DNA from 2 places in the Arthrobacter sp. TMN-49 genome. Region 2 is predicted to be linked to the other one. Evidence: riboswitches for the same ligand, from Rfam matches in the RefSeq annotation. Region 2 holds a riboswitch; the other holds the start of a gene.

Region 1 (4,943 bases), on a different contig from region 2:
GTCATTGTGGTGGCCGCTGCCAACCCCGAACCGCGCACAGGATTCATCGACAGGGCTTTGGTGGCAGCCTACGACTCCGGCATTGAACCGCTGCTCTTGATCACCAAGACCGACATCAAGGATCCGGCAGAGCTGCTGGCCAACTATGAGCACCTGGACATGACAGTCATTATCAGCCGGACGGCTGCTGACGGTGCTTCCGGCATCGATGCCCGCAGCGACGACGGCGACTCCGCCCTGCTGGCAGGTGGTGCCGTGGAGCAATTGCACGGCTACCTCAACGGCAAGGTCAGCGTCATGGTGGGCCACTCCGGCGTGGGAAAGTCCACCATGGTCAACGCCCTGACGGGTTCCCAGCGGGCCACCGGCGGCGTCAATGCCGTCACGGGCCGCGGGCGCCACACCTCCTCATCGGCGCTCGCCCTGCGGATCGAAGACGGCAAACCCGGCTCCTGGATCATTGACACCCCGGGCATCCGCTCCTTCGGACTGGCCCATGTGAACCCCAATAGGATTTTGCAGGCCTTCCCGGACCTGCAGCCCGGCACCGACGACTGCGAACGCGGTTGCAAGCATGACAGTGTCGCGGTGAACTGCGGCCTGGACCCCTATGTGGCTGCAGGGCTCGCCGGCGACGCCGGACCGGCCCGTCTGGCCTCACTGCGCCGCCTGCTGGGCACCAGCGACAGGACAGAGGGCCGCGCAGCGGAGAAGGAACTGGGCATCATCGAGTAACTGCGGCGAAGCCACCGTGGGCCCAACCGTTGCACCTCGCAGGCGGATCCGACATTTTTTGTAGGCGACGTAGAGGAGACGCCAAAGGCCGCCCGCGGCCGACGCGTCGGATAGTCGCCGGAAAAATGCCGGATCCGGCTGCCCGACCTCCCCCGCTGTGCGTCATCCCGCAGTATTGACCCAACTACCGATAGCGTGTTGTACATGACGATTGAACCCCAGACGTACAACGACGATCTCCGCCTGGCCCATGTTTTGGCGGACAGCGTGGATTCGCTGACCATGGCCCGCTTCAAGGCCCTTGATCTGGAAGTTGAGACCAAGCCCGATCTGACACCGGTGACGGATGCGGACAAGGCGGCCGAGGAATCAATCCGCAGCCAGCTTTCCCGGGTTCGCCCGCGCGATGCGGTGCTGGGCGAAGAGTTCGGCAGCACCGGTCATGGAACGCGTCGCTGGATCATCGATCCCATTGACGGCACCAAGAACTTTGTGCGCGGGGTGCCTGTCTGGGCCACGCTGATCGCCCTGGTCGATGAGGGCCGCCCCGTTGTTGGCTTGGTGAGCGCCCCCGCCCTGGGCAAACGGTGGTGGGCCGCCGAGGGCACAGGTGCTTACATGGGCAGGTCATTGGCCGCAGCCACTCGCATCCGCGTCTCCAATGTTGCAGAGCTCAAGGACGCCTCACTGTCCTATTCTTCGCTGAGCGGCTGGGCTGAGCGGGGTAATCGTGACGAGTTCATTTCGCTCACCGACGACGTCTGGCGCACCCGCGCGTACGGAGACTTCTGGTCCTACTGCATGGTTGCCGAGGGCAGCGTGGACATCGCCTGCGAGCCCGAATTGAACCTGTACGACATGGCCGCCCTGGTGCCAATCGTGACCGAGGCTGGTGGCCGCTTCACCTCCCTGGAAGGCGCGGACGGCCCCTTCGGCGGCAACGCCCTGGCCACCAATTCCATCTTGCACACGGAAGTTTTGCAGCGCCTGAACCCCAATTGGGATGATTTGCTGGGCTAGAACCAAATAGCTCAAGTGTGTTAAGAACGACGGCGGCTTCCGCCGTCGTTCTTTTTTGTCCACCCGGCGCCGGTTCGGCCCCGGTTCCGCGGCAGAGGGATTTTGTGACGTAACAAATGCGAGAAGGACATTCTTGGGCTACTGTTTTTGGCATAGGTCACGAGTGCCAGCGCTAAACCCCGGTTTGCTGGCCGGCAACCCTCCTTTCGCGGCGGGGTGCCCCGGGTGACGACCTGGCCAGGCCGGAACGGTCATGGCAAGCGCGGACTTCTTGGCTCCCTCCAAGGGTCCTTCCGTCGAAGGAATTATCGATGAGCAACGCCCTTTTGGAAAAAACCTCCCTGGTCAACTCCCCCTTGTTGCCGGTGGTGGGCCAGGATTTATCCGCCCCCTTGATCCACGGTGGTCAGATACGTTACGCCAACCTTGACTACGCTGCATCGGCCCCGGCCCTTGAGGACGTGGCCGAACACCTGAACGAGGTGTTGCCGTACTACGCCAGCGTGCACCGGGGCGCGGGATTTGCCTCCCAGGTGAGCACCTCCGTGTATGAAAATGCCCGCACAATTGTGGCCGACTTTGTGGGCGCGCGCCCCGACGACACAGTCATCTTCACGCGCAACACCACCGATTCGCTGAACGTTTTGGCTGGTTGCGTGCAGAGCCTGCTGACCCAAAAGGGTTTCACCGAGGGCCGTTCCAACGCCCACGGCGAAGTTTTGTACCTGGACATTGAGCACCACGCCAACTTGCTCCCGTGGCAGGCGCTGCCGCACCGATCGGTGGTGGCCGCCGAGTCCATCACAGCAACCCTTGCTCGCGTTGAGACACAGCTGCGGGCCGGCAACGTGCTGCTCCTGGCTGTCACGGGTGCATCGAACGTGACAGGTGAGGTGCTGCCCGTGAACGAACTTGCCGCACTGGCCCACAGCTACGGCGCACGCATTGTTGTCGATGCGGCCCAGCTGGCCCCGCACCGCCGCATCGACCTAAACGCCAGCGGGATCGACTATCTGGCCTTCTCCGGCCACAAGCTGTACGCCCCCTTTGGTGCGGGCGTTTTGGTGGGTCGCTCGGATTGGCTGGATGCGGGCAAACCGCACCTGGCCGGTGGCGGGGCCGTGAAGGAAGTCCGTTTGGAATCGACAAGATGGAGCGAGGGCCCCGCCCGTCACGAGGCCGGCTCCCCCAACGTCCTGGGTGCCGCCACCTTGGCGAAGGCTGCCACCGCCTTGGCAGCGCTTGACGCCAAGGACTGGCACAGCCACGAACAGCAATTGCGGGAGTACCTGGTGGCTGGCTTCGCCGCGGTGGACGGCGTCAACGTCCATGCGCTGTTCACCGACTCCACCGACTACCCCGAGTGCGGGAGCATCGGTGTGGTGAACTTTTCCGTCACCGGGTACGACGCCGGGCTGGTCGCCGCATATTTGTCAGCCGAACACGGCGTGGGCGTGCGTGACGGCAAGTTCTGCGCCCACCCGCTGCTGAACCGTTTGGGCTTACCATCGGGATCCTTGCGCGCCAGCTTCGGTGTGGGCTCCCGGCTTGAGGACGCCGCGCGCCTGCTCGAGGGCGTGAGCACCCTGCTGCGCGACGGGCTCGGCTGGGACTATGTGGTTGATGCAGGGCGCTGGATTCCAGCCAATGACAACCGCGTGTACCCGGAGTGGGCGCCGAACACGCCCGGCACCGCCGGCGCAGCCCCCTGCAACACCTAGAAAAAACACACCCTCTCGCAGCAATGGTCAGTTCTTTCGGATCCCTATCGCACCCGGTGAGACAGCGTCCGGCAAAAACCAGCCATTGCTGCGATAGCGTTTGGGTGGGCAGGTTGACTCCACCACGGGTATTGTTGAACGGGCAAAACGGCACAACTTTTCGGGGGCACCATGGCAGGGGTAGGCGGACCGGTCTTTGACGCCGAACGGCGCAGGCATATGGGCGCGGCCTTCTTAGAAGGCGGGAGCCACTACCACAAGGTCCGCCCCAGCTACCCCGATGATTCCCTTGACTGGTTGATTGCCGCTTCCCCGCGTCCTATCCAAGACGTCCTTGATGTGGGCGCGGGAACAGGGAAGTACACACAACTATTGGCCCAGCACGGCTGGTCGCTGACCGCCGTGGACCCCTCGGCGGACATGCTGGCCCAGTTGCTGGCGGACCTGCCCCACACAACCACCATTGTCGGCACGGCCGAGCACCTTGAGCTGGCCACCTCCTCGATGGATCTGGCAGTTGTGGCACAAGCCTGGCACTGGTGCGACCCCCTCGCCGCCAGCACCGAGATTGCTCGGACGCTGCGCCCGGGCGGCACCCTGGGATTGATCTGGAACCAGCTCGACGTCGGTGTCCCGTGGGTTCACCGCCTGGCCCGCATCATGCACGCCGGAGACGTGCACAAGCCTGATTTCCGCCCCACCGTCGGAAAAGAATTCGCCGCACCCCAGGTTCACAACACCCGGTGGATGCAACAGGTGACGCCCGAGGCCATCATGGAGCTCGCCAAGTCCCGCAGCTACTACCTCAAGGCGGCCGATCCCATCCGCGCCAGGGTCATGACGAATCTCCGGTGGTACCTCCTTGAGCATCTGGGCCACTTCGCTGAGGAGGAACTCCAGCTGCCCTATGTGGCCCAGACGTGGCGCACGCACAAGCTCGGCTAGACCCGTGAACCCGGCCCGAGTTCATGGGCGGAGTTTTGTAGCCGCTGACGTGCGCCGGGCGCGCCTAGCGGTAGGCTAGTTTCTGTGAAACAAACCGCCACCTCCTCCAGCATCGAGGACTATGTCAAGGTCATCTATGCCTACACGGAGTGGCAGGACAAGCCCATCACGTCCACAGCCCTGGCCACCCGGCTGGGCGTGGCCAACTCCTCCGTTTCGGAGATGGTGCGCAAGCTCAAGGACCAGGGCTTGGTGGATCACCAGCCGTACAGCCCCATCCACCTGACCGAGAGTGGTTTGTCGCTCGCGTTGTCAATGGTGCGCCGGCATCGGCTCCTGGAAACCTACCTTGTCCGTGAGCTTGGCTACACCTGGGATGAGGTGCACGACGAGGCCGAACAGCTTGAGCACGCAGTGTCCGAGCACTTCATTGAGCGCATGAGCGCCAAATTGGGCCACCCCACCCGGGATCCACATGGTGACCCCATCCCTGACCCGGACGGCAAGATCATCATGGCCCCC
Region 2 (4,943 bases):
GACGTAGTCCGTGGCGCGGCTGACTTCATCGGCCATGGCATCCAACGACTCCTGATAGCCCTCAATCAGTTGAACGGAGTTGGCGCCCAACGCCGGGAAGTAGCCTAAGTTTCGGTTCAGCTCCATGGCGGATTTCACCCACGCTGGGCCGTGATAGTCCGGGACCTGGGCAGCAATCTCCGCCGTACCTTCGACAATGCGCAGGTTCACGGCGTCCTGGGTCTCCCGCCGGCGTCGTGAGAGCCGAAAGTTACCGAACATGAGGAACAGGATCAAACCAACATAGGGCAGGAAGAAGATGCACAGCAGCCACGCCATGGCTGTCGTGGGGCGCCGGTTGCCGGGAATAACACCGAGCACCACAACGCGGATGGCCAGATCCACCACCAAAATGAGCAGGGAAAACCAGGCGCTGGCTGTTGGCAGATTGAACGCCGTCCAGATCATGCAGGCCCCCTAATATCGCCAGCTACTCCCTAACGCGAGTGACAATAGCCTAACGGTAGTTTGCGGCACGGTTGTTCTTAGCTCGCGGCGTAACGTGCTGCGGTTATGCTGAGCGTGATTTTCCATTCTCCTTTGCAGATAGAGGCTCAACCATGAGCAACACCGGCCAACCCGACGTGACAGTCGACATTTTTGCCCTCGATCCGCTCAAACTCACCCGACAGGCCGTCAAGGGTTTGAGCGTGGCTTTCGCCATCAGTGGCGCCGTGGCCCTGGCTTTGGGTATCGTCCTGTTGTTCTGGCCCACTAAAACCCTGGCCGTGGTGGCCATCTTCCTTGGCATCAACTTCCTCATCGCCGGTGGTGTGAAGGTGGCGTTGGGTATTTTCAGCCACGGCCTCTCCACAGGGTTGCGCGTCCTGGATGTGGTCCTGGGCCTCCTGGTCCTGGTGGCCGGCGTTATTATCCTGCGCAACTCCGCGGCAAGCGGCGAAGCGCTGCTGATCTTCACTGTCATCTTCATGGGCATCGGGTGGATCATCGAAGGCATTGTGGCCATCGCCGAAGCCGGCAAGGGCTCCACCCGGCTGTGGGCCATCATCTTTGGTGTGATCAGCCTTGTTGCGGGCCTTGTGGTGCTGGTTGTTCCCGTCTGGACGGCGCAGTGGCTGCTGCTCATCAGCGCCATCATGCTGATCATCCTTGGCATTGTTGGCCTGGTCAGGGCGTTCACCTTTGGCAAGGCGATCCTGGCGGGCAGCTAAGCTCTAGAGCATGACAGTTTTGGTGTTTCTGGATCCCGTTCACCCCGCTGGCCGATTGGCCGACGCCTCATCCCCCACCATTTTGGCTACGGATCAAGGCGTGACGCGGGGGGACGGGATTTTTGAGTCCCTGCTCGCCATCAACGGTGTCCCGCGCAAAGTCCAGGCCCACCTTGACCGGCTGGCCGGTTCGGCGCGCGCCATGGATCTGGCGATTCCCGCCGCGGCGGCCTGGCTGGCAGCCATTACGACGGCGCTCACGGCTCACGCCGACGCCTCACCCCAGGCTGTGGTGAAGCTGATTGCCACCCGCGGCCCCGAGGGCGCCAACACCCCGACGGCCTGGGTGCAAGTTTCGGCTGTCTCACCGGCGCTGGCCGAGCAGCGGGCAGCAGGCCTGTCAGTCATCTTGTTGGAGCGCGGTTACGACAGCGACATCGCCGTCCGGGCGCCGTGGCTGCTGATGGGTGCCAAAACACTTTCCTACGCGGTGAACATGGCCGCCCTGCGCCACGCCCGCGCACAGGGCGCCGATGATGTGATCTTCATCAGCGGTGACCAGTTGGTGTTGGAGGGAGCCACCTCCTCGGTCTTGCTGGCACACCTCTCCGATGACTCGGGAGTTCCCGTGAAACGGCTCATCACCCCGCATCTGGACACAGGAATTTTGCCCGGAACCACCCAGGGCGCGCTCTTTGCTGCGGCCAAGGAGGCTGGCTGGGAACTGGGCTACGGCCCCGTCACCCCGGCGGATCTGTTGGACGCCGACGCTGTCTGGCTGATCTCCAGCTTGCGTCTGCTGGCCCCCGTGAACACCATTGACGGTGCGGAGATTGGTACGGCAGAAAACCGCACCCAGCTCAGTGCCGAACTCAGCGCACTCTTAGCAACAACGCTGTAGCGGGTTGTTCAGTTAGACGGCCACACTGTCCGCCGCTGCGTGGACCGGCACCAAGGGGCGGAACTTGTTGGCCAGCAAAATTAACACAACACTTGCTGTTACGAACGCGACGGCTATCAGCACGCAGGTGATGGCCACTGCACCGTATCCGCCGTTGCTGGGGTTCAGGAACGGGTAGGCGTACCAGCCGGTGATAGCACCGCGGAGCAGCGAATACGCCAAATACGCCAGCGGAAACAAGACGGCAATCCAGAGGCTGCGCAGTGGGATCGGTTTGCGCGGGGACTGAATGAGCCAGTCTGCCACCACAACAACTGGCATCACATAGTGCAGCCAGGTGTTGACCCATGGCAACAACGAGCCAAGATCCACCTCCCGCAATAGTGCGCTGAAGACGATGCCCACCAAGGCCATGGCGACCACCGAAACGCAGCGCAGAACGTGCCACAACGGCCCCAGCTCCTTGCCACGCCATGTCAGCACCGACTCCACCAGCAGCACCACCGCGGCGAAGATGTTGCCCAGATTGGTGAAGTAGCTGAAAAAGTTCAGTGCCGAGAAGCCGTTGCTGATGTGGACACCCAGTTGAGTTCCCACGGCGACCAGGGTTACTGCCCCGAACAGGAATCGGGTGGTGGCAAAGATACGGGTCACTGTCATGCGTACATCCTGCCACCTGCCACGGCAAGAGGAGTGCAACACCGCCGTCATGTTCGGCCACACTGGCCTGTTTTCGGTCCCGCCCGGTGGCTGATGTGTTACTTTTTCAAGAGAGTAATGAGCGCCAGCGTTAGGCCCTGACCTGCTGGCCGGCAACCCCCTTTCCGGCGGGGTGCCTCAGGTGAATACTTGGCAAACCCAGCTAACAAAAGCAACAGGTTTGTAAGCGTGAACGTTTTTGCGTGTCCTGGCAGCCGTCGCTGTTAAGCACCGCCTCCAGCTCCCGCTTGCAGATTTCAGCTTTCTTGCAATAAGGAGAACACATGTCCGCGGACGAATCCCCCCTGGCCTACCGGCTCATCACCGGTCCCGACAACAGGTCCTTTTGTGAGCGCATTTCCGAGGCCCTCGCCGAAGGCTATGTGCTGCACGGCGGACCGGCGGTGACGGCCAATGGTGGCGTCGTTATTTGCGCCCAGGCCATGATCCTCCCGCAGGCCATTGCCGTCAGTGATGCCGCAGTAGCCACGGCCGTGGATGAACTTGATGCCGAGCTGGAGTTCGACGGCGACGGGATCGCATGAGCTACGCAGGAGACCTGGCCCCGGCCACAGCCTGGGAATACCTGGCCGCCGGAGCCGTGCTGGTTGATGTGCGCACCGAGGGAGAATGGGCGCATATTGGCGTCCCGGACACCTCTGCCCTGGACACTGAACCAGTCCTTATCCAGTGGAACCTGGCCAGTGGACACAACAACCCCGACTTCCTGGCGCAGCTGCTGGCGACTGTACCGACGGAGAAGCCGCTGGTGGTGTTGTGCCGCTCCGGCGCACGTTCCATTGCCGCAGCGAACGCCGCCACTGCGGCCGGGTATACCGCCTACAACGTTCTGGAAGGCTTTGAAGGAGAACCCGACGGCCACGGCGAACGGGTCATCAACGGTTGGAAGAACCGCAGCCTGCCCTGGCGCCAGTAGCACACAGGCCGTGCCGCCGCAGTACGTCACGCCACCGACGCAACACCAGCGAAATAAAAGGTAAACACTTGAGCAACTTTAACGAGCACGCCGCCACGTGGGCGCAGGACACCCAAGCCGTGCGCGGCGGGCTTGACCGCAGCAATTTTTCCGAAACCTCCGAAGCCTTGTTCCTGACCTCAGGGTTTGTGTACGAATCGGCAGAGGCCGCCGAGCAGGCTTTTACCGGCGAGGTGGACAGGTTTGTGTACTCCCGCTACGGCAACCCGTCCGTGGCGACCTTCCAGGAACGCCTGCGCCTGCTCGAGGACAAGGAGGCCTGCTTTGCCACGGCTTCGGGCATGTCAGCCGTCTTCACCGCCTTGGGTGCGTTGCTGGCGGCCGGGGACAGGGTGGTTGCCTCACGGTCGCTCTTTGGCTCCTGCTTTGTCATTCTGAACGAGTTGTTGCCGCGGTGGGGTGTGGAAACGGTGTTCGTGGATGGGCCGGATCTGGCGCAGTGGCGCGAGGCCCTGTCGGTGCCCACCACTGCCGTGTTCTTTGAATCGCCGTCGAACCCCATGCAGGAAATCATTGACGTGCAGGCTGTGTGCGATCTGGCGCATGCTGCGGGGGCACAGGTGGTTGCGGACAACGTGTTTGCCACTCCGCTGCTGCAGCGCTGCGGCGACTTTGGTGCGGACATCATCGTGTATTCAGGTACCAAACACATTGACGGTCAGGGGCGTGTGCTTGGTGGCGCCATCCTGGGCAGCAAGGAGTTCATCGACGGTCCCGTGAAGAACTTGATGCGCCACACGGGTCCTGCGTTGTCGTCCTTCAACGCCTGGGTGCTGACCAAGGGCCTGGAAACCATGAACCTGCGGGTGAGCCATTCATGCACCAGCGCCCTGGCGTTGGGCGAGTTCCTGCAGTCCCAGCCGCAGGTCAGCCGCGTGCTGTACCCGCACCTGCCCTCACACCCGCAATACGAGCTGGCCAAGAAGCAGATGAAGGCCGGTGGCACGGTGCTGACGTTCGAATTGGCACAACCTGCCGTCGGCACCACCAAGGATGCGGCGTTTGCCCTGCTCAATGCCTTGCAAATCATTGACATCTCCAACAATTTGGGCGACGCAAAGTCCTTGATCACCCACCCGGCCACAACAACCCACCGCGCCATGGGCCCGGAGGCGCGTGCAGCGATTGGCCTCAC

The links. Region 2 has a riboswitch for S-adenosylmethionine ahead of ACX80E_RS04405 (DUF1737 domain-containing protein). Riboswitches for the same ligand answer to the same signal wherever they lie in the genome.
Region 1: it holds a riboswitch for S-adenosylmethionine, as region 2 does, so the genes downstream of both, ACX80E_RS09245 (aminotransferase class V-fold PLP-dependent enzyme) here and ACX80E_RS04405 (DUF1737 domain-containing protein) in region 2, are expected to answer to the same signal.

The regions. Positions count from the first base shown of each region.
Region 1 is NZ_JBTNDH010000016.1:32,568-37,510, forward strand. Features, by position in the region: gene rsgA (ribosome small subunit-dependent GTPase A) at 1-735, shown strand, start outside; gene hisN (histidinol-phosphatase) at 940-1,755, shown strand; SAM riboswitch class IV at 1,911-2,024, shown strand; gene ACX80E_RS09245 (aminotransferase class V-fold PLP-dependent enzyme) at 2,067-3,476, shown strand; gene ACX80E_RS09250 (class I SAM-dependent methyltransferase) at 3,648-4,421, shown strand; gene ACX80E_RS09255 (metal-dependent transcriptional regulator) at 4,506-4,943, shown strand, end outside.
Region 2 is NZ_JBTNDH010000006.1:65,936-70,878, forward strand. Features, by position in the region: gene cls (cardiolipin synthase) at 1-447, opposite strand, end outside; gene ACX80E_RS04390 (DUF308 domain-containing protein) at 600-1,211, shown strand; gene ACX80E_RS04395 (aminodeoxychorismate lyase) at 1,222-2,112, shown strand; gene ACX80E_RS04400 (Pr6Pr family membrane protein) at 2,125-2,772, opposite strand; SAM riboswitch class IV at 2,886-3,007, shown strand; gene ACX80E_RS04405 (DUF1737 domain-containing protein) at 3,096-3,356, shown strand; gene ACX80E_RS04410 (rhodanese-like domain-containing protein) at 3,353-3,748, shown strand; gene ACX80E_RS04415 (O-succinylhomoserine sulfhydrylase) at 3,817-4,943, shown strand, end outside.